3 regions of the Gordonia sesuvii genome follow, and region 1 is predicted to be linked to each of the others. Evidence: riboswitches for the same ligand, from Rfam matches in the RefSeq annotation. Region 1 holds a riboswitch; each other region holds the start of a gene.
The links. Region 1 has a riboswitch for thiamine pyrophosphate ahead of thiC (phosphomethylpyrimidine synthase ThiC). Riboswitches for the same ligand answer to the same signal wherever they lie in the genome.
Positions count from the first base shown of each region.

Region 2: linked by a shared signal. The riboswitch ahead of thiO (glycine oxidase ThiO) and the one ahead of thiC (phosphomethylpyrimidine synthase ThiC) in region 1 are both predicted to bind thiamine pyrophosphate.
Region 3: linked by a shared signal. The riboswitch ahead of VZC37_RS13545 (3-oxoacyl-ACP reductase) and the one ahead of thiC (phosphomethylpyrimidine synthase ThiC) in region 1 are both predicted to bind thiamine pyrophosphate.

Region 1 covers NZ_JAZDUF010000001.1:1,362,253-1,371,986, reverse strand. The annotation lists gene VZC37_RS06295 (LLM class flavin-dependent oxidoreductase) at 1-756, opposite strand, end outside; gene VZC37_RS06290 (SHOCT domain-containing protein) at 865-1,245, shown strand; gene VZC37_RS06285 (HAD-IIA family hydrolase) at 1,628-2,431, opposite strand; gene thiD (bifunctional hydroxymethylpyrimidine kinase/phosphomethylpyrimidine kinase) at 2,507-3,361, opposite strand; gene thiC (phosphomethylpyrimidine synthase ThiC) at 3,358-5,052, opposite strand; TPP riboswitch at 5,045-5,159, opposite strand; gene VZC37_RS06270 (GNAT family N-acetyltransferase) at 5,350-5,697, shown strand; gene VZC37_RS06265 (siderophore-interacting protein) at 5,908-6,663, shown strand; gene VZC37_RS06260 (FecCD family ABC transporter permease) at 6,855-7,841, shown strand; gene VZC37_RS06255 (FecCD family ABC transporter permease) at 7,838-8,926, shown strand; gene VZC37_RS06250 (ABC transporter ATP-binding protein) at 8,923-9,734, shown strand, end outside.
Region 2 covers NZ_JAZDUF010000004.1:81,198-90,931, forward strand. The annotation lists gene VZC37_RS14180 (helix-turn-helix transcriptional regulator) at 1-453, opposite strand, end outside; gene VZC37_RS14185 (ABC transporter permease) at 540-1,292, opposite strand; gene VZC37_RS14190 (ABC transporter ATP-binding protein) at 1,289-2,245, opposite strand; gene VZC37_RS14195 (DUF1330 domain-containing protein) at 2,619-2,909, shown strand; gene VZC37_RS14200 (TetR/AcrR family transcriptional regulator) at 2,916-3,482, opposite strand; gene VZC37_RS14205 (oxygenase MpaB family protein) at 3,600-4,784, shown strand; gene VZC37_RS14210 (thiazole synthase) at 4,781-5,581, opposite strand; gene thiS (sulfur carrier protein ThiS) at 5,583-5,780, opposite strand; gene thiO (glycine oxidase ThiO) at 5,780-6,874, opposite strand; TPP riboswitch at 6,868-6,982, opposite strand; gene thiE (thiamine phosphate synthase) at 7,137-7,811, shown strand; gene VZC37_RS14230 (hypothetical protein) at 8,014-8,529, shown strand; gene VZC37_RS14235 (NUDIX hydrolase) at 8,504-8,986, opposite strand; gene VZC37_RS14240 (hypothetical protein) at 9,343-9,734, shown strand, end outside.
Region 3 covers NZ_JAZDUF010000003.1:601,469-611,202, forward strand. The annotation lists gene VZC37_RS13540 (sulfite exporter TauE/SafE family protein) at 1-292, shown strand, start outside; gene VZC37_RS13545 (3-oxoacyl-ACP reductase) at 362-1,132, opposite strand; TPP riboswitch at 1,123-1,219, opposite strand; gene VZC37_RS13550 (glycoside hydrolase family 26 protein) at 1,449-2,453, shown strand; gene VZC37_RS13555 (universal stress protein) at 2,461-3,318, opposite strand; gene VZC37_RS13560 (cation efflux transmembrane domain-containing protein) at 3,418-3,873, shown strand; gene VZC37_RS13565 (hypothetical protein) at 3,870-4,331, shown strand; gene rsgA (ribosome small subunit-dependent GTPase A) at 4,344-5,420, opposite strand; gene VZC37_RS13575 (HNH endonuclease signature motif containing protein) at 5,742-7,400, shown strand; gene VZC37_RS13580 (linear amide C-N hydrolase) at 7,481-8,503, shown strand; gene VZC37_RS13585 (acyltransferase family protein) at 8,518-9,734, opposite strand, start outside.

The sequences.
Region 1 (9,734 bases):
ATAGTGCGGCCAGAGTTCCTCGCGGGCATGCTCATCGGTGTCGGCGACATGGCCGGGTGAATGCACGCCGATCGGTAGATCTGTCGGTTGGTCGAGTTCGCCGAGAGCCCGGCGGTACAGATCTGTGTAGGGCTTGAAGCGGGCCGGCTCACCGCCGATGATCGCGAGCATCAGCGGCAGACCGTAGCTCGCGGCGCGGATGACCGATTCCGGGCTGCCGCCGACCGCGATCCACGTCGGCAGTGGCGCCGACTCCAGCTGCGGATAGACGGGCTGCGCCGACAGCGGTCCGCGCGACGATCCGGACCAGGTGACCGGTTCGCCCGTCCGCAACTGCGCGAACAGCGACAGCTTGTCGGTGAACAGGTCCTCGTAGTCAGCGAGATCGTAGCCGAACAGCGGGAACGATTCGGTGAACGAGCCGCGTCCCAGAATCACCTCCGCGCGACCATCGGACAGCGCATCGACCGTCGCGAACCGCTGGAAGACCCGGATCGGATCGTCGGAGCTCAACACCGTCACCGCCGATCCCAGACGGATTCGACGGGTGCGGGCCGCAATCGCGCCGAGCACCACCTCGGGTGCCGACACCGCGTAGTCGTCGCGGTGGTGTTCTCCGACACCGAGGAAGTCGACGCCGACCTCGTCGGCCAACACCCCTTGCTCGAGGACATTCCGTAACGTCTGCGCCCCGGAGAGCGCCGTTCCGCTGTCGTCGACCGTGATGTCGCCGAACGTATCGAGACCGAGTTCCATGAGTGCGAATCGTAGCCAATACCAGCCCCTGCACCACGGCTGTGAGAAGCTATGGAACGCATCGGCGATGACCGCCGACCTACACAACCTGGCTAAGGAGTATGCCCGATGTGGGATTCGTTCTGGGACTTCATCTGGTACACGATCGTCATCTTCGCGTTCGTGGCCTACCTGATCGTCCTCTGGCACATCATCGTCGACCTCTTCCGTGACAAGTCGTCCGGCTGGGTCAAGGCCGTCTGGATCATCTTCCTGGTCCTCATCCCGTACATCACCGCCATCGTCTACCTGCTCGCCAAGGGACGCGGCATGGCCGAGCGGCAGAACGAGGCCGTCAAGGAGGCCAAGCAGGCCACCGACAGCTACATCCAGTCGGTCGCGACCCCGAAGAGCCCGGCCGAACAGATCGCCGACGCCAAGCAGCTTCTCGACTCCGGCACCATCACGCAGGACGAGTTCGACGCGCTGAAGAGCAAGGCGCTCAGCTGAGCTGATCGCCGACGGAACCCGGTTTCGCGCCGACGGCATCGCCGTTCGCGCCGACAGAACCCGGTTTTTCGCCGACAGCATCTGGTTTGGCGCCGACGGCATCGCGCCGGCATCGCCTTTCGCGCCGACAGAACCCGGTTTTTCGCCGACAGCATCGTCGTTCGCGCCGACGGCATGGCCTTTCGCGCCGACAGAACCCGGTTTTTCGCCGACAGCACCCGCTTCTTTGTGGAGGCGGGTGCTGTTTCTGTTGTGGGGCGGGTGCTGTCGACGAAAAACCGGGTTCTGTCGGCTACCGTGCTGGGCGCGTGGGTGGTGAGGTGACGGCGCTCTGGGTGCGAAACGTAGGTGAGGTTGCGGGGTGCCGGGCGCGAAACGTAGGTCAGACTGCGAAGGGGTCGCCGGTGTGACCGACCAGGTCGGCAACACTGTCGATGACCCGGGTGGGGCGGTACGGGAACAACTCCACCGACGTCGGGGTCGAGATTCCGGACAGGACCAGGATGGTCTGCAGGCCGGCCTCCATCCCCGAGATGACGTCGGTGTCCATGCGATCGCCGATCATCAGCGTGTGCTCCGAATGCACCCCGATCTGGCGCAGCGCGGATCGCATCATCAACGGATTCGGCTTGCCCACGTAGTACGGTTCGCGGCCGGTGGCGCGGGTGATCAGCGCGGCGACCGCGCCGGTCGCCGGGAGTGATCCGGCCGCGGACGGGCCGGTGGCGTCCGGATTGGTGGCGATGAACCGTGATCCGAGCTCGACCAGGCGGATCGCGGTGGTGATCGCCTCGAAAGAGTAGGTCCGTGTCTCGCCGAGCACCACATAGTCCGGTGCCGAATCGGTGATCACATAGCCGATCTCGTGTAGCGCCGTGGTGAGCCCGGATTCCCCGACCACGTAGGCCGACCCGCCCGGGCGCTGCGACTGGAGGAAGCGGGCGGTGGCCAGCGCCGAGGTCCAGATCGCCTCCTCGGGAATGTCGAGGCCGGTGCGCAGCAGCCGGGCACGCAGGTCGCGCGGCGTGCGGATGGAGTTGTTGGTGAGCACGATGAACGGGATCTCGTTGTCGCGCAACTCCGAGAGAAACGTGTCTGCTCCCGGGATCAGGTGGTCTTCGCGGACGAGAACGCCATCCATGTCCATGAGATAGTTCCAGCCCGCGGTCTCCTCTGCGCCATCCATGCCCGAATTATCGACCCGCAGTCCGACGAGGAGGTGAAAACTCGGCGAATCCATGGAACTCGGCCGCGGCTGCACTCACCCCTTGTGTACACGCCACAACGGGTTGACCGGACCGTGGCCGGCCCCCAGCGGGTAGGCCGCCTCGAGCCCTCGGGTCACCCAGCTCTTGGCGAAGCCGATCGCCTCGGGCACCGAATGGCCGTGTGCGAGCGCGCAGGTGGTCGCGGCGGCCAGGGTGTCGCCGGCGCCGTGATCGTGGGTGGTGTCGATGCGTGGATGGTCGAACTCGTGGAAGTTCTCGCCGTCGAACAACAGATCGGGACTGTGCGTCGACGACCGCAGGTGCCCGCCTTTGACGAGCGCCCAGCGTGCCCCGAGGGCGTGCAGCGAACGGGCCGCGGCACGCTGGGTCTGCTGGTCGACGACCTGGATGCCCGTGATCAGAGCGACCTCGTCGAGATTCGGGGTGACCACCGTGGCGAGCGGGATCAACGCAGACCGCAACGTGTCCAGTGCCTCCGTCGCCAACAGCGGATCACCGTGCATCGACGCGCAGACCGGGTCGACGACGAGGGGCACCGACCCCGCGCCGCCGATCCCGAGTCCGACACACTCCTTGGCCACCGCCTCGATGATCGGCGCCGACGCCAGCATCCCCGTCTTCGCGGCACCGACACCGATGTCGGTGACCACGCTGCGCATCTGCGCGGCCACCGTCTCCGGCTCGATCTCCTGAAAACCCTGGACGCCGAGCGAGTTCTGCACGGTCACCGCGGTGACCGCCACACAGCCGTGCAGTCCCAGCAGCGCGAAGGTCCGCATGTCGGCCTGGATGCCGGCACCCCCGCCGGAATCGGAACCGGCGATGGTGAGCACGCGCCGCGGTGTGGCACCCGGTTCGGCGGTGGGTAGGCGGAGATCGTCGGTCATCGTGTGGGCGACCCTCCTGCAGTGGCAGTGGCGGTGGTGGCCTCCAACGGAAGATAGACGCGGTTGCCGTGCTCGGCGAACTCCGCCGACTTCGCGGCCATCTCCTCGGCGATCTTGCGGTCGATGTCCTCGGCGGTCACCAGGCCGTTCTCCTCGGCGTAGGTCCGGACGTCGTGCGAGATGCGCATCGAACAGAACTTCGGCCCGCACATCGAGCAGAAGTGGGCGGTTTTCGCCGGTTCGGCGGGCATCGTCTCGTCGTGGTACTCCCGCGCGGTGTCCGGGTCGAGAGCGAGATTGAACTGGTCGGTCCACCGGAACTCGAAGCGCGCCTTGGACAATGCGTCGTCACGTTCCTGCGCACCCGGATGCCCCTTGGCGAGATCCGCCGAGTGTGCGGCGATCTTGTAGGTGATAACACCGACCTTGACGTCGTCGCGATTGGGAAGTCCCAGATGCTCTTTGGGAGTCACGTAGCACAGCATCGCGGTGCCGGCCTGCGCGATCATCGCGGCACCGATCGCCGACGTGATGTGGTCATAGGCCGGCGCGATGTCGGTGGCCAGGGGGCCGAGAGTGTAGAACGGGGCCTCCTCGCACAGTTCTTCTTCCAGGCGCACGTTCTCCGCGATCTTGTGCATCGGAACGTGCCCCGGGCCCTCGATCATCACCTGCACGCCATGCGATTTGGCGATCTTCGTCAGTTCTCCGAGCGTGCGGAGCTCGGCGAACTGCGCCTCGTCGTTGGCGTCGGCGATCGACCCCGGGCGGAGGCCGTCACCGAGCGAGAAGGTGATGTCGTAGCGCGCGAAGATCTCGCACAGCTCCTCGTAATGGGTGTAGAGGAACGACTCCTGATGGTGCGCCAGACACCATGCCGCCATGATGGACCCGCCGCGCGAGACGATGCCGGTGACGCGTCGGGCGGCCAGCGGCACATAACGCAGCAGGACACCGGCGTGCACCGTCATGTAGTCGACACCCTGTTCGGCCTGCTCGATCACGGTGTCGCGGTAGATCTCCCACGTCAGTTTGGTGGGATCGCCGTTGACTTTCTCCAGCGCCTGATAGATCGGCACCGTGCCAACCGGGACCGGGGAGTTCCGCATGATCCACTCCCGGGTCATGTGGATGTCCTTGCCGGTGGACAGATCCATGATGGTGTCGGCACCCCAGCGGGTGGCCCACACCATCTTCTCCACCTCCTCGGCGATCGAGCTGGTGACGGCCGAGTTGCCGATGTTCGCGTTGACCTTCACCGCGAATCGCTTGCCGATGATCATCGGCTCCGATTCGGGGTGACGGTGATTGGCCGGGATCACCGCCCGGCCCGCCGCGACCTCCTCGCGGACGAGGTCGACGTCGACACCCTCGCGAGCGGCGATGTACCGCATCTCATCGGTGACGACCCCGGCGCGCGCCCACGCCAGCTGCGTCGATGCGCCGTCGATCGGTTCGGGCCGGTGCCATGCATCCCGTGTCGGCGGCAGCCCCGCCTCGACGTCGATGGTCGCGGTCGCGTCGGTGTACGGACCGGACGTGTCGTAGACGTCGAGATGCTCGCCGTTGGTCAGGTGGATGCGTCGCGCCGGGATACGGAGATGGTCGATCTCTCGGTAGTGCTTGCTGCTTCCCTCGATCGGCCCCTGGGTGACCGTCGAGACGGCAGTTTCGGATACACGTGTTCCCATGATTGCGACTCCCTACGCCGGCATTACCCGGACAGGTTCGGGCGGTCGACGACCGCCTGTCGCCATCTCAGCCCCCGGTGATCGTGGGAGCCCCCGCGCTGTTCAATTTGTCGACCACGGAGGGTGCCGTGGTCGAACCCAACCCTACGACGTCGCGGCGTCGGGGGCCGGGCAGGGTCGGCGGCGCGGCGACCTACGCCTGCGTAAGGTAGGCTGTGACACGAATCACAAACGACCGTCACCGCTGCCGGAAGGGGAGCTTCGGCAACGGCGATCTGTAGTGCGCAGGAGGGGATCATGCAGCGGAAACATCGACATCGGCCACCGCAGTCCGCGCAGGCCATCCTGCAGCAGATTGCTCAGGTCGTCCACAATCCCGACCGGGATCGATTCGAACTGTGGGTCGCCGGCGACTTGGTCGGCGTCCTGGGCTACAGCAGGGAGACGGTCGGCGGGACGTCGACCATCACGATCCTTCACACGGTGCTCTACGACGAGTACACCGGGCACGGTCTCGGCACCCGCCTGATGGTCGGTGCGATCGGGTACGTGCGGGATCAGGGTGCCCGGTTGCGGCCGGTGTGCTCGTTCACGAAGTCCTACCTCGATGCGCATCCCGGGATCGTGGCTTTGGCGCCTGCCTAGGGTGCTGGGGGGTTTCGATACGCGCCGGCTCGCAAGCTCGCGCGGCGCTACTCAACCGGCGGGGAACGGCCGGCTCGCGGGGGGTTTCGATACGCGCCGGCTCGCAGGCTCGCGCGGCGCTACTCAACCGGCGGGGAGGCGGCCTTGCCCGCAGGCGAAGTTAGGCTACCCTGACAGAACGTGCTGCAGTCGAGGGAAGGCCGTTGTCGCATGGCGGAACAGACGAAGACCAAGTCGCGCGGGTGGCAGGGGGCGGTCCTCAAACTCCTCGGCGCCGACGACTACGAGATCACGGTGACCAGCAACGAGCCGGTCACCGACCACTACATCCGCCTGGGTTTCACCGGCGGTGGTCTGCTCACCGAGCGTCCGGTGCACCCCACGATGTGGATTCGCATCTGGTTCGAGAACAAGCACGGCAAGCTGCATCAGCGGGCCTACACGCTGGTCGACCCGGACCCGGCCACCGACACCTTCTTCCTCGAGTTCGCCATCCACGACGGCGCGGCCGCCCGGTGGGCGCAGGCCGCGCGGCCCGGCGACACCATCTCGTCGACGTTCATGGGCTCCAAGTTCGCGATCCCCGATCCGGCGCCGAAGGGCTGGCTGCTCGCCGGCGACATCGCGGCCCTGCCGGCGATCAACTCGCTGCTCGACGGGATCTCGGGCTCGGCCAATCCGTCGGCACCCGCGACCGTCTGGCTCGAATACGTCCACGAGTCCGACACGACACTGCCACTGCGGTTGCGCGATCAGGACACCATCAACTGGATCAAGCGTGACGGGTCGTCATTGTCGGATGCGGTGCGTGACGCGGCATTCGACGCCACCGACCACTTCGGATTCGTCGCCCTGGACATGACGAGCACCCGCGCGGTCACCGCGTCGTTGAAGAGCGATTACAAGCTCGGCAAGTCGGATGTGAAGTCACAGGCGTACTGGCGGGACAACGGTCCGGAGTCCTGACCGGCCGAACGGGTGAGCAGCCACCGAATCACGGCGTGGCGCGATCATTCGAACCCGCGTGTTTAAGGGTTCCCTAACCTATAGTGGGGGCCACGGTACCTCGACGACAGGCGACCCTGTTGACCACTGACACCGCGGTAACCCCGGCCGGGCCGGGTGCCCCTGCGCCATCTCCGTCGGGGTTGCGGTCCATGTCGCGACTCGCCGTGGTCGTGCTGCTCATCGCCACCGCGGTCGGCCTCACTTTCCTCGGATTCTTCGTCGGCTCCGGTGATTACACGGTCACCGACGCCTGGCGCGCCTTGTTCGGCGACGGCGACCCGACCACTCTCGAGGTCATCCGCAACAACCGCGTGCCACGTACGCTGCTCGCGGTCCTGGTCGGCGTCGCCCTCGGTGCGGCCGGCGCCATCATGCAGGGCCTGACCCGAAACCCGTTGGCGGACCCGGGCATTCTCGGCGTCAACTCGGGAGCATATTTCGCGATGGTCGTCGCCGCAGTCGCCTGGGATGTCAGCTCCACCGGCGGCTACATGGCGGCCGCGATGGTCGGCGCATTCCTGGCGGCGACCCTGGTGTACTTCGTCGGCTCGCGCGGCATCAGCGGCGCCAGCCCCGAGAAACTGGTGCTGACCGGTGTCGCGGCGGGCTCGATCTTCAGCGGTATCGGGTTCGGCCTGACGATGATCGATCCGAAGTCGTTCGACGCGATCCGCTCCTGGCAGGTCGGCACTCTCGACGGGCGGGACTGGTCGCAGGTGTCGGTGGTGTGGATCCCGATCGTCGTCGGAGCGCTCGCGGCGATGATACTGATCCCATATCTGAACGGTCTGGCGCTCGGCGACGACCGGGCCCGTGCACTCGGGGTGCCCGTGGGGCGGGTGCGGCTCGGTGGCTTCGTCGTCGTGACCGTGCTGTGCGGGGCGGCCACCGCGGCACTGGGGCCGATCACCTTCGTCGGACTCATGGTTCCGCACGTCGTGCGCATTCTCTTCGGGCCCGACAACCGCTGGCTGCTGCCGGTGTGCGTCGTGGTCGGACCGATCGTGATGGTCGGGTCGGATCTGCTGGCCCGCGTGCTGACCTCCAGCGAGTTGCCGGTCGGGATGGTGACCGCGTTCATCGGCGCGCCGGTTCTCATCGCGTTGGTCCGTCGGCAGCGCAGAGGTGAACAATGACGGTCCAGCAGCAGCGGCCGACCCCCACTCCGGCGCACTGGCCGCGCCGTATCAAGATGATCCGCACCCGGACGATCAGTGTCCGAGTGGATCTCGCCGCCGTGGTGATCGGGACCGCCCTCGTCGTCGTCGCCCTCGCGGTCGGGGTGTGGTCACTCGGCGTGAGCACCACCGACAGCCCGCGCCTCGGCATCGTCGACACCCTGAAGGTGCTGGCCGGCATGACATCCGGCGCGCCCGCCGACCTCGTCGCCGCCGCACTGCCCGCGGTGGTGATCGCGCTCGTCGGCGGGGCCGCGCTGGCATTGTCGGGCGCGATCTTCCAGACCATCACCCGCAATCCGCTGGGCAGCCCCGACATCATCGGTTTCACAACCGGCGCCTACACCGGGGCGCTGATCGCGATGCTCGTGCTCAACCTGGACTCCGCCGGGTCGACGGTGGGTGCGCTGATCGGGTCGCTGGCGACCGCCGTTGCCGTCTACTACCTCGGGATGCGTGGTGGTACAAGCGGTTACCGATTCGTGGTGGTCGGGATCGGCATCAACGCCATGCTGGTGGCGTTCAACGGCTACTTGATCGCGACCTCCAACGTGCAGAACGCCGCCGCCGCAGCCTCGTGGGGGATGGGCAGCCTGCACGACATCCGGATGTCAGACACCGTCCCGGTGATCATCGGACTGGTGATCCTGGTGCCCGCCCTGATCGTCGTCGCCCCGCGGATGCGGATGTTCGAGCTCGGCGCCGACTCCGCCCAGAGCAAGGGCGTCGACGTCGCGCGGACCCAGATGATGCTGCTCGTCCTGGGTGTCGGGTTCGCCGCCGTCATCACCGCCATCGCAGGTCCGATCGCCTTCGTCGCACTCGTTGCTCCGCAGTTGGCGGCGCGGATCTCGCCGAGCCCGGGAATTCCCCTGGTGACTTCCGCCGCGGTGGGTGCCGTGCTGCTCGTCAGCTGCGACGCGATCGCCCGCACCATCCTGGCGCCCGAGGTGCAGCTGCCGGTCGGCGTGGTCACCACGTCCATCGGTGGCGTCTATCTCCTGGGACTGCTCATCGCCCAGTCACGAAAGGCCAGGCCATGACCCCAAACCCAACCAGCGCCGACCCGAACACCACCGACCCGATGGGTACCGACGGGACACGCGCCGACCGCCTCACCGGAGCCGGCCTCGAGATCGGGTACGGCGATCGCACGATCATCGCCGACCTCGACGTGGTGATCCCGGACGCGTCGTTCACTGTGATCGTCGGACCGAACGCATGTGGCAAATCCACTCTGCTGCGGTCTCTTTCGAGACTGTTGACGCCACGCGGCGGTAGTGTGCTGCTCGACGGCAAGGATGTGAAGGGTTTCCGCGGCAAGGAGTTCGCCCGGGAGGTCGGGTTGCTGCCGCAGCAGTCCATCGCACCCGAGGGCATCACCATCATCGATCTGGTTTCGCGCGGCCGTTTCCCCTACCAGACGATGTTCCGGCAGTGGACCGACGAGGATCAGGCAGCGGTCGACTTCGCGCTGCAGGTCACCCGGTTGACCGATCTGTCGCAGCGCCCCGTGCACGCCCTGTCGGGTGGTCAGCGGCAACGTGTCTGGATCGCAATGGCGCTGGCCCAGCAGACCCCGATCCTGCTGCTCGACGAGCCCACCACGTATCTGGATCTCGCCCACCAGATCGAGGTCCTCGAGTTGTGCACGACCCTCAACCAGAGCGGGACCACCCTCGTCGCGGTGCTGCACGATCTCAACCAGGCAGCCCGGTACGCCAGTCACATCATCGCCATGCGTAGCGGTGACATCGTCGCCCAGGGCGCGCCGTCGGAGGTCATCACCGCCGATATGGTGCACCGGACCTTCGGGGTCCGGGCGCGGATCATCGACGACCCCGAGACCAA
Region 2 (9,734 bases), on a different contig from region 1:
GTTGTCCTTCCACAGTGAGGTCACCGCGTCCGGGACGGACTCGCCGGACCGGACTGTGGCGACGATGTGTACGGCCCGGTCGATGGCCAGCTGGTGCAGCAGGGTCGCGGAGAGCTCGTCGAGCAGGTGGGCGTCGTCGACGCCGATCACGACGTTTCCGTCGGCCAGCAGCGACTCGCGGGCCGCCGCCAGATAGGTCACCGGGTCACTGGAGGTCGCCGGCCCCACCAGGTGCGCGAACACGCCGAGCGGGATGCTGCGCGCGGATTCGGTGCCCGCAACCCACCGCACGCCGCCGTCGAGGGCCGAGGTCACGTGGCGCGCCAGGGTGGTCTTGCCGACACCCGAATCGCCGGTCAGCACAACACCACACGCATTCGTCTCACCGCGCAGTGCGGCTTCGATGATGCGGAACTCTTTCTCGCGCTCGACCAGAGGCCAATCGGAGGACATGGCGGAGAGTTTAGTCTCACCGGGTCATCGGTGACACAGGTCAGGGTATGTGTACCGCCGTGGGTGCCCGCCCGGCGACGCGGCGCTCAGGCGTCGCGACGGTCGGTGACGACGATGCCGAGCGCGAAGAGGACGATCGCGAACACCGCGAAGTAGATCAACGATCCATACGCGTTCCAAAGGTAGTCGACGCCGCCGAGCTCCGGGTTGAGGAAGCGGGAGCCGTTCGCGAAGGGCAGGAACGGAGCGATGGCGTCACCGACCCTGGGCAGGATCGACAGGATGCCCTCGATGGCGAGATTCCAGATCAGCACGATGACGATCGCGCCGGCCGTGTGCCGGACGATCGCGCCGACGCCGAGACCGATCAGCACGTAGAACAGCGCCAACAACGGGGTGCCCCAGAGCTGGCGGAGCACCACGGAATCGCCGAGGTCGATGCCGGTCGCGGCGCCACCGGCCGCACGGGACAGCACGACACCTACGACGGCGAGGACGAGGGTGACCAGGAAGGCGAGCAGACCGAACACCGCGGCCTTCGCGATCAGCACCCGCGACCGGGTCGGCACCGCCTGAAATGTGGTGCGGATGGTCCCGAAACGGTATTCGCTGGTGACGGCCAGCACCGCCATGATCATCAGCACCAGCACGCCGAAAGAGTTGAGGCCGACGAGTGCGGTCCATGCGGCCTGTCCGGGGGTGGGTCCGAGCGACCCGCTGGTGCTCAACGCCGTCACCAGCGCGAGGCCGACGGCGAGGATCGCGACGATCGCAACGCACCAGTACGGGGATCGGGTGGACGTCAGTTTGATGCGCTCGGCATCCATGGTCGCGATCATCGCGGCCCTCCCTGCGTGGGCGCGCCGGCCGGTCCGTGTGGCCCACCGCCCTGGTACTGCACCGCACCCGCGGTCATCGACATGAACACCTCTTCCAACGATGCGGTGGCACCGGTCAACTCGTGCAGGGCGATCCCGGCATGGGCCGCGATGTCGCCGACCTGGTCGGTGACGACGTCGGCGATGTTCAGGACGGGCCGCCCGTCGTTCGCCATTCCCGGGGTGACCGACAGGCCGGCCTCGGCGAGGACGCGGTGGAGTTCGGGCAGTTGCGGGCTGCGCACTCGGACGCTGCTCGATGCCCGGCTGGTGAATTCCCCGACCGAGCAGTCGGCGATCAACCGTCCCTGGCCGATGACGACGAGGTGATCGGCGGTCAGCGACATCTCGGTGAGCAGGTGGCTGGACACCAGCACCGTGCGGCCTTCACGCGCAAGGTTGCGCATGAATCCGCGGATCCAGACGATGCCCTCGGGGTCGAGCCCGTTGACCGGTTCGTCGAACAGCAGGGTGTGCGGATCGCCGAGCATCGCGCCGGCCAGACCGAGCCGCTGCTTCATCCCCAGCGAGAAGCCGCCGGCTCGTTTGGACGCCACCGACGAGAGCCCGACCATCTCGAGGGCCTCGTCGACCCGCCGCTTCGGGATGCCGTTGGATGCCGCCATCCAGCGCAGATGGGACCGGGCGCTGCGGTTGGGATGAATCCATCCGGCGTCGAGCAGCGCGCCGACCTGCCGCAGCGGATGGTCGAGGTCACGGTAGGGCTGCCCGTTGATGGTGACGGTGCCCGAGGTCGGACGGTCCAGTCCGAGCATCATGCGCATCGTCGTGGATTTCCCGGCCCCGTTGGGCCCGAGGAACCCGGTCACTACCCCGGGCCGGACCTCGAAGGTGAGGTCCTCGACGGCACGCACCTGCCCGAAGACCTTGGTCAGGTTCTCGACTCTCAGCACGTCCTCGACCTTAGACATGGCGGGTGAACGACGGAGGACGCCGGCTGTTCTGTGCGTGTCGGGTCATTCGGGTGGCGGGCAAGACCACCTCCCGTCGGTCGAGTAGCGGGCGAGCCGCCACGCGGTTCCAGCTTCCGCGGCTCCACCTCCCGCCGGTCGTCTCCCGCTGGTCGAGTAGCGGGCGAGCCGCTAGGCGAGAACGCGTATCGAGACCTGGTGCGATGCAAGAGGTCTCGATACGTTCCTCGCCTAGCGGCTCGGAACTACTCGACCAACGGGTGGGGCACCGCGTTACGCGAGACACTTGACCAACGGGTGGGCACCAGGGGCACGATGTCGCCCGCGGACCGCGTGCCGGCGATAGCGTGGACACGTGCCGGTCACCTTCGCCGTCCTCTTGTGGTCCGTCGCGGGCCGGGAACAGCAACTCCATGCCTACGAGGACGATGTGTTGCGGCTCGTCGGTGAGCACGGCGGGCGGGTGATCGCGCGGGCACGCCGCGTCGAGTCGGACTCGTCGCACCCCGTGGAGACCCAGATCATCGAGTTCGCCGACACCGCCGGATTCGACTCCTACATGGTGGATCCGCGACGGACATCGATGTCGGAACGTCGCGATGCGTGCGTGGAACGCACCGAGGTGTGGCCGATCGAGATGATCTGACCGGTCTCAGGTCGCGTCCGCCGGGACCAGTGCGGCGAGCAGCATGCGGGCCGCGGTGGCGATCAGCGCGTCGCGGTCCGAGTTTGCCGGACGTAGCAGCGCGATCCGCAGGCACAGGTTCGCGGTGGCGCCCATGGTGATGAAGACGAGGTCGTCGAGTTCGGCCGGGGTGAGGTCGGGGCGCAGGCGCGCGGGCAGGATGCGTGCCAAGGGGACGAGCGGTCCCTCGACCTCCGCCCACGCCTCTCCGAACTCGGTCTCCGACGTCGAGTACGACACGCGTAGCACCGGATCGTGCTTCTCGAATGACGTGGTCAGCGTCTCCACGATGGTCACCATCGCCGTCATCGGCTCGGCATCCATCGCGCGTCCCACGCCCGTGGCCAGTGCGGTCGTGATGTCGCGGATCGCTGCGGCACGGAGTTCCTCGATGAGCGCATCCATGTCGGCGAAGTAGCGGTAGACCGTCCCGATGCTGACGTGAGCATCGTCGGCGAGTTCCTGCGTCGTCGGACGCCTGCCGGGTCGACGTGCGAGCAGGTCGACGGCGCTCGACTGTAGGCGTTTGCGCATCTCAACGCTGCGTTCCTGCTGTGGACGGGCACGTCGGGCGGGTCGCGAACCGCGCGCAGATGTTCCGGCCATGAAAGTGAATAGTAAGTGAGGATTCCTCGTGTTTCGCTTGTTCGCATGGAGTCGATGCCGAAGGACCTGTGCAACGCCGACCTCGCGGTCGCGCGCTACGGGCCGGTGGGTGAGCGCTGGCTCTCGGAGATGTGGGTGGGTGACGAGCTCGCCGACGCCGTCGTGAACGACACATTTCCGGGATCGTCGTCGACCGAGGCGGTACGCATCGCGTTGGAACATGGCATCGGCGCCGTCGACCACGCACCCGAATCGTTGCGCGAGCTGTTCGCCTTTCTCGACGACGAGCCGGAGTGGGTCGACCACGCACGGCTCGACCGCGCCGCCGACGCGCTGATCCGGCACACCGCGGCACTGGGCGTGGTGCTCGCCGCCGCGTCGCTGCTGCGCGGTGCGGGCAACAGCATCGCCGGCAAGCCGCTCGTGCAGACGGGCCGCTATGCGTCGATGCCGGCGGTCCGCTCGGTCGAGGTCGGCGAGTGGCTGCGCCACGTCATCACACCGGGTGGGATGCGTCGCGACGGTGCCGGATTCGCGTACACCGTTCGCGTCCGGATGATCCACGCGCATGTGCGTCGCGGCCTGTACCGTGCCGGCATCTGGGACGAAGCCGCATGGGGCGTGCCGATTCCGCAGCCGTACATGGCATTCACCATGGCCGAGTTCGGCCACATCGCCCTCGACGCGATGCGCAGCCTCGGGGTGCGGCTGAGCAACGACGACCTCGACGCGATCTATCACCTGTGGCGCTACGTCGGGCACGTGATCGGTATGGGCGAGTTGAATCCGACCGATGCGGCCGATCACATCCGCATCGAGGAGTTGTACCGGCTGACCTCACCGGGACCCGATGACCACGACCGCGAGTTCGTGGTCGCACTGACCGACGACTATCTGATCCCCGAGTTGGCCAACACCTTTCCCGGCCCGGACGCGGCGCGCCACAAAGTGGCGAGCACCCTGGTGCACGGCCTGCAGCGGGTGTTCCTCGGCGATGCCGATGCGGAGGCACTGCACATTCCGGACACCCGGCTCAAGTACGTCATCCGGGCCGCCGGCCCGGCCCTGGCGGGTCTCGGACACCTCCGGATGGTGGTCGGTGGTGGACCACAACGGATCTCCCGTCGCGGGTACCGGGTGCGCGACGCGGAGATGGCGCGCATGCGGGCGGCCTACGACGTCACGCACCAGCTCGTCGACGACGCGCCTGTCGCCTCTGCCTCGGTCTAGGCCCGGCCAGGCGAGGATGCCCTCGCCCAGAAGCGCTTCGGGATGCGGCCCGCGCCGGCCGCGTACCGGCCGCCGATCACCGCATGCCGCATCGCTGCGGCCATCCGTTCCGGGTCGTCGGCGCGGGTGACCGCAGACGCGAGAAGCACTGCATCACAACCGAGTTCCATCGCGAGTGCCGCGTCGCTCGCGGTGCCGATCCCGGCGTCGAGGATCACCGGCACGTCGCTGTCGGCGACGATCATCTCGATGTTGTGCGGGTTCGCGATTCCGAGCCCGGTACCGATCGGCGATCCCAGTGGCATCACCGCGGCGACGCCGAGGTCCTGTAACCGAGCGGCGAGCACCGGGTCGTCGTTGGTGTAGGCCAGGACGGCGAATCCGTCGTAGACCAGGGCGCGGGCGGCATCGAGCAGTTCGATCGGGTCCGGCAGCAGGGTCCGTTCGTCGGAGACCACTTCGAGCTTGACCCAATGGGTTTCGACGGCCTCCCGCGCCAGTTGAGCGGTCAGCACCGCTTCGGCGGTGGTGTGGCACCCGGCGGTGTTCGGCAGGATCGCGATACCCAGGCGACGAAGCAACTCGATCATCCCGGTTCGCGAATCGGGGCTCACCCGCCGGAGTGCGACGGTCGTCAGCTCAGTTCCGGAGGCGATCAGGGCACGCTCCAACACGGCGAGATTCGCCGCACCTCCGGTGCCCATGATCAGCCGGGAGGTGAACTCGCGGTCGGCGATCCGCAGTGGGGTGTCGTGTTCGGTCATCGTCGTGTTCTCGGTCGTGCTGTCCGTCGTCATGTCATCCTCCCTGGACCGCGGTGACGATCTCGATTCCGGCGCCCTCGTGCAGCGATCGGTCCCACCGGCCTCGGGGCACCACCTCGCCGTCAACGGCGACCGCGATCCCGCGCTGCGGCAACCCCATCGCCATCACCAGATCCCCCACGGAGGCATCAGGACTCATCTCCCGGGCCTCACCGTTGACGGTGATCGTCATCATCGCACTCCTCCATCATTCGCGGCGCCGGTGACGCTCTCGGCACGGTCGTCGCCCAGTAGCGTCATCACCACGTCAGCGGTGTACGGCGCCAACAGGATTCCGTTGCGTCCGTGGCCGGTGACGACGACGACCCGCTCGTCGACCCGGCGGACGACGGGCAGACCGTCGGGGGAACAGGGCCGCAGTCCGGCGCCGGCCTCGATCAGTTCGTAGGTCCGAAGGCCCGGCATCAGCTCCACCGCATCGGACAGCAGGTCCGTCACGCCCCCGACATCCGGTGCGACCGCGGTCTCGTCGAACGGTTCGTACTGGGTCGCGCCGACGACGACACCGTCGTGGCGTGGCACCAGGTACACCGACCGGCCGTGCATGCGAGCCCGCACCACGTGCGTCGGCGGGGGCACCGACCAGCGGGTGCGGCGTAGCCGCAACACTTCGCCCTTCGCGGCGTACAACCCGAGATCTGCGACGAGCGCCCGGCTGCCCAGTCCCGCGGCGACGACGATCTCGTCGGCGTCGATGGTCGACAGGTCGGTGACCTCGTCGTCGACGATGTCCCCTCCACTGTCGGTGATCGCCGTCCGCAGCCGGTCGAGTAGACGACGGTTGTCCACGGCGCCTTCGCCGGTGGCGAGAAAACCGCTGTGCAATCGCGAGCTCAGTCCCGACTCGAGCCGCCTGATCTCGCTGGGGCCGACCGGTCGCAGATCGTCGTGCGCCCGAGGCTGTCGTGCCCAGACGAAGTCGGCGAGGGTTCTGAGGTGCTCGGCGTCGGCGGACGCGGCGGCGACGAACAGAGAGTCGGTGGCCGCGGAGATCTGCGGATCCCCCAGTCGCGTCAGCAACGTCGGCCAGCGCCGGACCGACTCCACCGACAGCTTCAGCAGTTCATCCTCGCCGGGGTGCCCCTCGCCCAACGAGCCCAACATCCCCGCCGCCACCCAGGCCGCCCGACGATCGGTCCCGGCATCGTGGACACGGACCCGCCACCCGGCATCGACCGCGGCCAAGGCGCAGGTCAGGCCGATGACGCCGCCCCCGACGACGGCTAGCTCACGGGGTGTTCGAAGGTGTGTGTCGGCATGCGCCACGCAGATCATCCTTCCTTCGCCGGCATTACCCGGATCAGGTCAAACGGTCAGCGGAGGATCGTTCCGCACTCTCAGCCCGGCGTACCCCGGGCTCCCGTGTCGTACTCCTCCAGAGTAACGGTGACCAGAATCTGTTTCGTGAGGGATGGCCTTCGTGGCGGGCCTTCGTGACGCCCGCTCCTTCGTCGCGGGCTCCTCAGGCAGCGGTGTGGTGACACGGGCTCCTCAGGCAACAGTGGGGTGACGCACTAGCGTGACCACCGTGACCGACACCCGAACTGCGAGGATCGCGCGCCTCACCGACTCCCGTCTGTACCTGTGCACCGACGCCCGCCGTGAGCGCGGCGACCTGATCGACTTCGTGTCCGCCGCGGTGGCGGGTGGGGTCGACATCGTCCAGCTGCGCGACAAGGGCTCGCCGGGGGAATCGGCGTTCGGAGCGCTCGAGGCGCGAGAAGAGCTCGAGATCCTGGGGCGGATGCGTGAGGTGGTCGACCGCCACGGCGCGCTGCTCGCCGTCAACGATCGTGCCGACATCGCCTCGCTGGCCGGGGCGGATGTCCTGCACGTCGGCCAGGGCGACCTGCCCGCCGACATGGCCCGGCGGGTGGCCGGAGAAGGGATCGCCATCGGCATCTCGACGCACGACACCGACCAGATGCGGCACGCCGTCGCCGACGACCATGTCGACTACTTCTGTGTGGGACCGTGCTGGCCGACCCCGACGAAGCCGGGCCGATCGGCACCGGGCCTCGACCTGGTCGCGGCGGCTGCGGCGACCGGGACCGACAAACCGTGGTTCGCCATCGGCGGCATCGACGCCGACCGTCTCGACGCGGTCACCGCCGCCGGTGCGCGACGAGCAGTGGTGGTCCGCGCCATCACCGCGGCCGAGGACGCCACAACAGCGGCGGCGGAACTCCGCGACCGCTTCTGAGAGCTCCCACGCGTCGCCCGTTCGGCCGATAAGTCGGTTGCTACACGGAACGGGCGAGGTCTATGGTTGGCGCCATCATGATGTGCAAGCAGAGCGCGCTCGTAACCCGCCGCAGCGGGGTCTGATTCGACCGACCCCCCGCTGCGGGGTCACTTGCGTTGCCTGCCCGTCGGTCTCCATCTCCGATGAGAAATCAGATCCGATGCACACCATTCAGCGTCATCCCAGTCAGCGTCATCCCAGTCCCGGCACATACGAGCCGTCGCGATGCGACCCGTTCCACGACCGATTCGGCCGCCCACTGCCCCGCGGTCTGCGTGAGCAGGCGACGGGCCTGAGCTGGCAGGACTTCCTCGAGGAGTTCGCGCCGCGCGGAGCGATCCGGCTCGGCACGTGGACTTCCTCCCCCAACCACCAGGACTCGGTCACCTGCCGCGCCACCATCGGCCTCGCCGACCGGATCATCTCCTTGCAGGCCACTGCGGCCGGCCCGATCGGGGCCCTGACCTCGATGCTGTATGACCTCGGCGCGCCGGTGCAGATCGTCGGCCTGCACCAGTACGTCGTCGACGACACGGTCATGACGTTTCTGCTGTGCGAGCACGATGATCGTCAGTGCTGGGCCTACGGAACGGGACCGACCGCCGACGACGCGAACGTGGACGCCTTGATCGCCGGTGCCAATCGGCTGCTCAGCTCTGCGGGTCGAGTGCGCTGATCCGCTCCTGCAGACGTGGCCAGGCCTTCTCGAATCCGGGGTGCAGCGGGAGGTTCGAGACGTCGCCCTCCGGCACCCACCTCAGTTCGGCGGACTCGAAGTTGGCGATCGTGTGCACGGGCTCGTCCACCTCGGCGATCACGGTCGTATAGGTCCAGCCACTCGGCGACTGATGGGTCACCAGGGCGGCGACCACGCGCAGTTCGCTGTCCCCGATCCCGGCCTCTTCGTCGGCCTCCCTGATCGCGGTGTCGATCGCGCTCTCGTGGGAGTCGCGCGCACCGCCCGGCAGCCCCCAGGTGCCGCCCTGATGCGACCACACCGCCCGGTGCTGAAGCAGAATCGCGATGGAACCGTCGGGCATCGGCGCCCGCAGCAACAGGCCTGCCGCCCCGTTACGGCCCCAGTAGCGTGAACCGTCCGGATCGACCACCCAACCGTCGCCGTCTCCGCGCACCCTGCCTCCTGAGTTCGTGACGCACCCCGACATGATCCGGGGCCCGGACGACACCCACCGTATGTGAGTCATTCGACAGTGACCAGTGCGCGAACCCGGAATTCACCGTGTCCGTCGATCGGGGCGCGTCGTTTCGGCGAGTTGCGGGACACGCCCCTCCCACCGAGCCGTGCACGCAGGTGAGAGCTAGGGTTGAGGCAGATGATCGGGCCGCCGTACCCGTGTCCGGCGGTGGGCGAAACATCTGCACTGCCCGCGGCGACAGACAAGGTGGAGAACCGTGAAATCGACGCCGGCGCGACCGGCACGATCGGAAAGTGACGCCGGCATCATGGAGAGTTCGGAAGGCAGCTGACGTGACCGGCGACGTCTCGCCCATGCGGACCGCGCTCACCCGCGCCGGTCGGACGATCCGGCCCGGTCCCACCGCTCCCCCGATCCGACAGGTTCTGTCGGACCGTCGCGATCTGGTGTCGTCGGCTCGGCAGCGCGCGCAGTCGCCGCTGACGACACTGCGTCACTACGCGGTCACCAGCCCGGGGAAGCTGATCCTGATCCTGGTGGTCCTCGCCCTCGCCTGCCTCGGGACCGGGCTCTACGCCTCCACGACGCTGGAGAACCGGACACAGACGTTGCGGTTGATGATCGACCGGACCGAACCCCTCGCGGAGGCATCTCAGGTCCTCTACAGTTCGCTGTCGATCGCCGACGCCTCGGCGAACTCCGCGTTCATCTCCGGCGGACTGGA
Region 3 (9,734 bases), on a different contig from region 1:
CCTGCTGTTCGGTGACGTCGACTGGAGCGTCGTGGCGCCGCTGCTGGTCGGCAGCATCCCGGGTGCCTACATCGGCGCGCGGCTGTCGTCGCGGGCGTCGGCCGGACTCGTGCGTCGCGCACTCGCCCTTGTCCTGGTGACCGCGGGGCTGAAGATGCTCGGCGTCAGCAACCTGTGGACGCTGATCGGGCTGGGTATTGCGCTCGTCGTGGGGACTGTCGGGTGGATGGTCATCCGGATGCGGTACGGGCTGAAGGCGACGAATTGGCAGGATCGTCGGGCGGCGGTTTGAGGCGTCGATAGGCGTTCCGCGGAACGTCATGCCGCGGCAGCGGTGGAGACGTCCTGCGATGGAAGGAACTCAGTTCTTGACCAGCCCACCGTCGACGACGAGGTTCTGACCGGTCACCGCCCGCGACCACGGCGACAGGAAGAACAACACAGCATCGGCGAACTCTTCGGGCGTGGTCACCGACCGCAGTGGCGTGGAATCGGCGATGGCGTCGAACACCGCACCCGGAGTTGCCGCGCTGGCATCGGTGGTGCGCAACAGCCCTCCGGAAACCATGTTCACCTTGATGCCATCGGGGCCGAGATCGTGCGACATCGTGCGGGTCAACGCGAGCAGCGCCGCCTTCGCCGCGGTGTAATCGTGATACGGCACAACCGGATTCTGCACCAGGTTGGTGCCGATGTTGACGATTCGACCGCTGCCGGCCGCACGCATTCCCGGTAGTGCCGCCTGGATGACATTGAGTGCGCCCCCGACGACGCCGGTGAGCTGCGCGTCCAACTCATCCCACGAGAGATCGTCGGCGTGGGACCGATCCTCACCGTTGAAGGAGTAGTCGGGCAGCGCATTGTTCACCACCGCGGTCACCGGGGTGCCGAAATGCTCGCCCGCAGCGGCGACCATGTCGCGCACCGCATCTCGATCGGTGACGTCGGCGCCGACGACAAATGCCTTGTCACCGATCTTGTCGGCCAAAGCCCGTGCGGCATCACCACTCCGGCGATAGTTGATGACGACGCGGGCTCCCTGGGCGGCGGCCGCCAGGACGATGTGCGCGCCGAGGCCGCGGCCTCCGCCGGTGACCAGAACGACATGCTCAGAGGTGGGCACAGCAGACATTCGGACCATCCCTTCGCCGGTGCTAACCGGAGCAGGTTCGACGGGTGTGATCTCAGCCGACCCATGCCGGCACCCCGTGTCGCACCCCATCCGACCGCATCGGGTGGGCGAACGCAACTTGCGGTGGTGCACCGAGAACTATGGCGCGCCCAGCCGACCAGAAACGGCACCCACTCGACGGAAAGTAGCGCCCAGTGGACCGGAAACGGCGCCCAGTGGACCGGAAACGGCGCCCAGTCGACGGGAAACGGCACCCACTCGACGGAAAGTGGCGCCCAGTCGACAGAAAGTGGCACCCAGTCGACAAGATGGACACATGAGTTCTGCGCAGACCGGCCTGGCGTCGCCACGAGGGTGGACGCGTCGGCAGGCGCTGCGCACGATGCTGCTCGCGGCGGCGGCGCTTCCGCTGGCAGCCTGCGGGTCGTCGACCAGCGAGGACGCTGGGCCGCGGCGCACGTGGGGCGCGTACATCCCCAGCGTCACCCCTGCCTCCGAAACATCCCCCTCACCGATCGACCAGCTGGCCGCGCTCGCCGGCGCGACGCCGGCGTACCTGCATCGGTTCGCTGCGATCGGCGACTCCGCCCCGACCACCGATCTCGACGCCATCGTCGACGCCGGGGCCACCCCGCTGTTGACACTCGAACCCTGGCGGCCGGACGGAGGGATCGTGCAGCCGCGATATGCGTTGTCACGCATCGCGGCCGGCGATTTCAACGCCGATTTCCGTCGCTGGGCAACGCAGCTCGCCGATTGGGGCCGGCCCCTCCTGCTCCGTTTCGCGCAGGAGATGAACGGCACCTGGTATCCGTGGTCGATCGGGGTCAGCGGCAATTCGGCGGCCGACTATCGAAATGCGTGGTCGCAAATGCGGACCATTTTCGACGACGAGGGCGTCGAGAACGTGTCGTTCGTGTGGGCGCCCAACGCACTGACCGTCGCCACCACCGACTTCGGTGACGCGTACCCGGGCACGGACCAGGTCGACTACCTGGCCGTCGACGGTTACAACTGGGGCGACACCCCCGGACACCACTGGCAGCCGGCCGCAGACCTGTTCTCCCCCAGCCTCGCCCGACTACGGGAACTCGATGCCGACCGGCCGCTGCTGATCACCGAGGTCGGCTGCGCCGACGGCCCCACACCGGAGATGAAGGCGGACTGGATTCGCGACTTCTTCGCCGCCGTCGACGCCGAGCCGCGGCTGGAGGCGTTCCTGTGGTTCCAGACCGACAAGGAACGGGACTGGCGGTTCAACACCACGCCGGACAGCACGCAGGCGTTCCGGCGTGGCGTCAGCTCCCTCGCAACCGGCTGACCGCGCCCTATTGGGTGTGCACCACCATCACCGGGCACTTCGTCACATGCAGCACCGACTGGGTGGTCGAACCGAGGAGCAGGCCACGGAATCCGCCGCGTCCCCGGTTGCCGAGGACCACGAGCTGCGCGTCGTCGGCCGACTTGACGATGCTCTGGGCCGAATTCTCGGCTTCCACAACGGTTGTCACGTCGACATCGGGATAGTCGGCGCGGAACTCGTCGACCAGGCCGGTCACCAACGCCTCCGCGTCGTCGTGGATCTGCTGCTGCGGCGGCAGATGACGTCCGCCGATGACCTCGCCCGACATGGCACCGAAACCGTTGACCGCGACCAGCGACGTCTTCAAGAGTTGCGCCTGCTGGAACGCGGCGGCGGTCGCCACCCGCGAGACCTGCGAACCGTCGACGCCCACCACCACCGGGCCGGCGGCATCGGCACGTGCCGTGGACGGAACCACGACGACCGGGCAGTCGGCGTGCGCGGAGATGTAGGTGCTCACCGACCCGAGCAGCAGGCCGGCGACCCCACCACGGCCCCGGCTGCCGACGACCAGCATCTTCGCCCGCGAGGACAGCTCCTGCAGCAACAGCGACGGCCGGGATTCGACGACCTGGGCGGTGACCTTGACGCCGGGAGCGACCTCGGCCGCCACCTGCGCAGCGTCGTCGACCGCCTGCTGGCTCTCGGCGCGCCAATTGTCGAGGAATCCCTGCGTCGGGACGATGGGCGGATTCTCGAATGCGCACACCACCGTGAGCGGCAGGTTCTCGCGTTTCGCGGCCCCGGCGGCCCACCGAGTAGCGACCAGTGCGTTCTCCGAACCGTCGACCGCGACCACGACCGCGTCGTCACCCAAAGCCATCAACCGTCTCCTTTTCGCATGGTGTCCGTTACGTCCGACCCCACCATCATCCCACCGACCACGGACCGGGTGGCTCGGCACTGCCATACCCTGGAACCCGTGGCAGCCGACCCCCGATCACACGAGCGCCGCGCCCTCCTGCTGAGCCTGGCCGTCACCGGCGCACTCGGCTCGGCCGCACTGGTGTGGGGCATCATCAGCGGCTCGAGCGTCATCCTGTTCGACGGGCTGTACATGCTCGCCGGGATCGTGCTGGTGGCGGTGTCCCTCGTGGCCGCGCGCACCGCGGAGACGCGCCCGACACCCGATTACCCGTTCGGCCGGCACGGCGCCACCCCGCTCGCGGTGTGCCTGCAGGGTGCAGCATTGCTGGCGACGCTTGTGTACGGCGCGTCCGACGCCGTAGCCGTGATCGTCAACGGAGGGTCTGGCGCGTCCGCCGGCAGTGTGGTCGCCTACGGAATCGTGTCGGCGGCGTTGTCGTTGGTGGTGATGATCTTCCTCCGCGGCCCCGCCCGGCACGTGAATCGCAGCTGGCGCAGGCCGAACTGGTGAGCTGGCGGGCCGGCGCACTGTTGAGTCTCATGGTGGCTGTCGGCGGTGTCGTCGCCGTCGTCATGCGCCGCTCCGAGGCCGAATCGGCAGCTGCCTACGTCGATCCGGTCCTCGTCCTGATCGCGTCCGCAGCGATCGCGCCCATGGCCATCTCCCTGCTGCGACAGGGGCTGCGCGAGCTGATGGAGGCGGCCCCTCCCGCCGAACTCCGCGCGACCATCGAAGCGGCAGCCGCCGCGGCCGCATCCGAATACGACCTGCCGGACCCGATCGTGCGCGCCACCCGCCTCGGCCGGCGCCTGTACGTGGAAGTCGACTTCCTTGTGCAACCCGGTGTTTGGCGGGTGGAGGACGAGGACCGGGTCCGGCGCTTCGTCGTCGACCGGCTGGAATCGTCCGACTACCAGCTGTGGGCGACCGTGGAACTCAGTACCGATCCGACGTTGATCGAGGATTGATCAGCGTCGGCGTCACATCTTGCGCGGATGGGACCGATTGATCGACTTACGCAGTCGACCCATCTCCTTCGCCGACCGCTTCGCCTCGGCACGCAGTCGGGCGTCGGTGCGGGCCGCCGCATGGGCGTTCTCCCGCTGCAGCCGGTGATAACTGTCGAGCCGTCGACGAGGCAGGTCGCCGTCCTCGATCGCGGCCAGCACGGCACAGCCCGGTTCGGTCTGGTGCGCGCAGTCGGTGAAGCGGCAGTGCTCTGCCAGATCGGTGATCTCGGCGAAGGTCTGATCGAGACCGTCGTCGACATCGTGCAGTCCCACGCCACGCAACCCGGGAGTATCCAGCAGGACGCCACCGCCCGGTAGCGGCACCAGCTCGCGCCACGCGGTGGTGTGGCGACCCTTGCCGTCCGTGTCGCGAACAGTGTTGATCGCCAACAGATCCGAGCCGAGCAGGCAATTGCCGAGACTGGACTTCCCCGCACCCGACCGGCCGAGCAGGACGACGGTGCCCGTGATCGCGGCCCGGACATCGTCGATGCCCTCGCCCGTCGTGGCGCTGGTGACCAGCACGTTGACGCCCGGCGCGATGTCGGCGACCTCGGTCGCCTTCTGATGGGCATCGGGACACTGGTCTGCCTTGGTCAGGATCACCAGCGGCATGCCGCCGCTCTCCCACGCGAGGGCGAGAAGCCGTTCGATGCGAGATTGTTTGAGCGGGTCGGCGAGGGAGACGACGATCGCCACGATGTCGACGTTGGCGGCCAGCAACTGCCCGACGGAGGTGCCCGACACCCGGGCGCGGGTGACGGCGCTTCGTCGATCGAGGATTGCCGTGATGGTCGCCGCGGACTGCGCGGTGGGCGGTTGCAGTGCCGCCCAGTCGCCTGTGCACAGCACGTGCTGATCTCCGGTCGAATCGGGCGGCACGGTGGCCCGGATGAGGCCAGCTGCGGTGACGACGTCGCACTGGCCTCGTTCGGCCCGGACGACCCGCCCGGGGACGAGGCCCTGTGCTGCGTGTTCCGCGAAGTCGTTGTCGCGCTGCTCGTCCCAGCCGTAGTCGGCGAGCGTCAAAGAATGTTCAGAAGACAATGTAGAGACCCTTGTTGTGATGGGCCTCGGATCCGTGAATGGATCAGATCGAGGCCCGGTGAATGAGGATGGACCGTGCACCGCGCACAGCGGTGCTCGTCGGCACGGTCATCGGCTCATCACTCCAAGGGTCGTCTGCTGACCAGTTGTCAGCGCGTGAGCGACGCTAGTACCTCCGCGTTCCTCGACGCAAGGGGTTTTCCGGCGGACATTTCGCACTCCCGAGAATTGCCCCTTGCGGACATTCCGGACATGGGTTACTCTCGAACATACGTTCGGACTGCAATCGGGGGGTGCAGCAGGATGTCGGACAATGCCCAGGTGAGTGAAGAGCACGTCACCGAGGTGGAAGCGCTGTATCAGCAGCTGCATGCCGTCCTCGATCAGATCCGTGCAGTCGACACCACACCGACGTCTGCCGACGCCATCATGAAGGTCGCCGAAGAACACGAGCGCGCCTACCGGAGGATGAGCGGCATCGGACATCGCCGCGTTCTGGACGTGTCGGATCGTGGCCTGGTCGGCGAGCTCGGGTATCGCGGACTGCTCGATCTGATGTTGCATCGGCTGCGGATACCCGATGCGCGTCGCCGCATGACACACATGCGCTTCGTGGCCGAGATGTATTCGCTGCAAGGCGAACTCATGGAACCGCGTTATGCGCATCTCGCCGATGCGATCGCCGATGGTGATGCCGCCCCGGCGCATGTCGACGTCGTCATCGAGACGATCCGCAAGATCCCGTCATCCGTCCCCGCCGACGTCCAGGATGCGGCCGAGGCGTTGATGGCCGACTTCGCGCGCACGCTCACCCCGAAACAACTCACTGCCGCGGGCGTCCACCTCCTCGAGCGCATCGACCCCGACGGGTCACTCGTCGACGACGCCGACCGCAAGAAACGCCGACAGATGAGCCTCGGCAATCAGGACTCGCAGTCGATGAGTGAACTCGATGCCGTCCTCAGCCCCAAGGCCCGAGCGATGCTCGAAGTGCTGTTCGCGGCGTGGGCCGCACCGGGCATGAACAACCCCGACGACGAGAACTCGCCCAGCGGAGTCGAATCCGACGCCGACATCGAGAAACTGAAGGAAGCTGCGAAGCGCGACAGGCGAACGCCCGCGCAATGCCGCCACGACGCGTTCGAGGCGATGTTGAAGGCGGTCCTCGACGGCGGCGCACTCGGCAAGAGCCACCGCGGTCTGCCGCCGCACCTGGTGGTGAAGATCGACGAGTCCGAGCTCCGCAAGCGCGCGGGCGTCGGCACCACCGCGACGGGTTCGCACCTGCCGATCAAGGACGTGCTCGAGATCGCCGCCGAGGCGCAGTGGCATCTGGCGGTCTTCAAAGACCATACGGCACAACCGCTTTACCTGGGAACTTCCAAGCGACTCGCCAGTCGTGCGCAGCGGCTGGCGCTCTTCGCGCAGCCCGGCGGCAGTGGGTGTTCCACGCCCGGTTGTTCGCAACCGATCGCGCATGCGGAGATCCACCATGCGGAGAAGGACTGGGCAAAGGGCGGTCGCACCAACATCGACGAGACCGCGCCGGCGTGCCCTCGACACAACCGCATGGTCGGGCCCAAGCCCGGGCAATGGACGACACGCATCATCCGGGAAGGTCCGGACGCGGGTCGCGCGGGGTGGTCACTGAATCCGGTGAGTGGTCCGCCACCACCGCCGCGGGTGAACCGCATCCACGAGGTCGGCGAACTCTTCGAGCACTACCTGCGCGGAGGGTCGATCAGTGAAGCGCCGCGCCCGCCGGAGACACCGTCACCGGCTCGGCCGACCACGCCGCCGGCCGGCGGGGTTCGCCCGCGCCGACGGCAGCGAAAGAAGCGCACGCTGGTGCGCCGCATCGGGCGGGACCCGCTGGTCCGTCCCCGTCGTGGGCGGCCGGAGCCGATCGTGCGTCAGCTCAGCGACGAATCCGTGCCAACTAGTCGCCGCCGGCCAGACCTCGTACAGGATCAGCAATAGAGTTCCGCGTGGCCCGGGCCAATCCCCGTGGCGTAACCCGAACAGCGACAGCTGACACGCGAAGAAGTGGTGATCGAGCAATGTGCACCCGAGTGATCTGGCCCGACGCCGACGGCGCCGTACTGGTCGGCCGCAACATGGACTTCCACAAGGATCTGATGACCAACCTGTGGACGCAGCCTCGTGGCATCACCCGCGACGACGGTGTGAAGGGCAAGCTGAGCTGGACGTCCAAGTACGGCAGCGTCATCGCGGCGGCGTTCGACATCATCTCGGTCGACGGCATCAACGAGGCGGGCCTCGCCGGACATGTCCTGTGGCTCGCCGAGTCGGACTACGGCACGCCCGATGACAGCCGCCCGGCATTGAGCCAGGCCGTGTGGTTGCAGTACTTCCTCGACAACTTCGCCACGGTCGCCGAAGCGGTGGACTGGATCGTGGAGACCGACGTCCGGGTGGTGCAGATGCCCGATCCCACCGGCGGCAACCCGCCGACCATCCACCTTGCGCTCGACGACGCCGGCGGCGACTCCGCGATCATCGAGTACGTCGGCGGCGAACCGCAGGTGTACCACAGCCGCGACTACCACGTGATGACCAACTCCCCCACCTACGATCAGCAGATTCAGCTGCTCACCCGGTGGGAAGGACTCGGCGGCGACCAGCCGCTCCCCGGTGACACCGAGGCCGAGCACCGCTTCGCGCGCGCGGCCTACTATTCGCGGCGGCTGCCGCAACCGGCCACCCAGTCGGAGGCGGTCGCCAGCATGTTCAGCGTCATCCGCAACGCCGCACAGCCGTTCCGGCTGCCCGATGCCGGGAAACCCGATGCCTCGCAGACCATCTGGCAGACCGTCACCGACCTGACGAACAAGCGGTACGTGTTCGAATCCACGACCCGACCGAACATCGTCTGGACCGACCTGGCCGATCTCGACTTCGCCGAGGGCTCACCGCAACTCAAGCTCGACCTGCAGAGCACGCTGTCGATCGAGGGCGGGATCGCCGGCAACGTCAGCAACCAGTTCCAGGATCACGGCCCGATGACGTTCCTGTCGTTCGCACTGCTCGAGCAGCTGGAGAAGATGCAGCAGCCGACGTAGGCGCCGGCGGGACGTCACCGTCCGGTGTAGTCGAACCGCGCCTCGTCGAGCTGCCGTACCAGCGCGGGCTCGAGCACCTCGGCCGCCGTCGCGGTGAGGTGCGAGTCGTCGCGGTAGAAGAGGATCTTGTTACGCGCCGGGAAGCACAGATTGTCGTCGCACAGCAGATCATTCACGCCGATGGTGATGATGTCGGTGCTCTCCCCCGCCGCCTGCTGATCCAGGATGGGCTCGATGCGGGTGAAGCCGTCGAGCGGGAAGTCGCACTGGTGCCAGTTGTCCAACGCGCCGGACATGCAGTCGGCGATCTGGAATCCGGGGTACGGGGTGTCGGCGATGTAGACGATCTGGGCGCCGGTGGCGCGCAGCGTGGTGAGGGTGTCGTCCCAGGCGGTGTCGACCGCGGCCCGCTCCGGCACATACGTCGACAGCGACGACACGAAGACGATCTTTGGCGACAGAGATGTGATGTCCTGCAACGCATCCGCCCGCCACTGCGTGCACTCGGAGGTGGTGTACGGGTCGGCCACCCCCGGCCGAGGCCGCAGATTCTGCGCCGGGCAGGCGGCCTTGGTGAACTGGTGAATCTGCCAGCCGTGCGTGCTGCCGATGCTGCGGATCGCTTCCGACCACTGGTCGGCGTGGCTGTCGCCGAACAGCACCACCGGCACACCGTTGTCGGGCCCGAAGGTGCAGTCGTGACCGGCTGCCTGCTCGCCGACCGGGATCAGACATTCGTGCGGTTCGGGACGGTCGTCGTAGGCCTGAAAGGGATTGGGCACCACCGGACCCGCGGGCTCGGTGCTCTCCGAACCGAACACCGACTGATAGCTGAGCGCGGCGTTGGCGACGGTGTCGCGGCTGGCGATCTGCACGGCGACCACGCCGGCCGTCATCGTCACGGCAAGGCCCACCACCACACCGGTCACGCCCACCGAGATCGACGCAGAGGCGTTACGTCGCAGCTCGCGGTTGTTGATGATCGGCTCTTCGAAGTACAGCGTCGACACGGTCGCGATGCCCAGGGCCACCACGGATACGAGGAGCAGCGCGGGCCAGGATGTTGCGCCGGTGACGGTTTCGAACAGGACGATCGCCGGCCAATGCCACAGATACCAGGCGTAGGAGACGCGGCCGAGGAAGGTGAGCGGGGGTGTGGAGAGGAGGGTGGAGATGGCGGGCCCTTCGTGACGCCTCGCTCGTTCCTCGCGAGGCTCCTCAGGGACCGGGG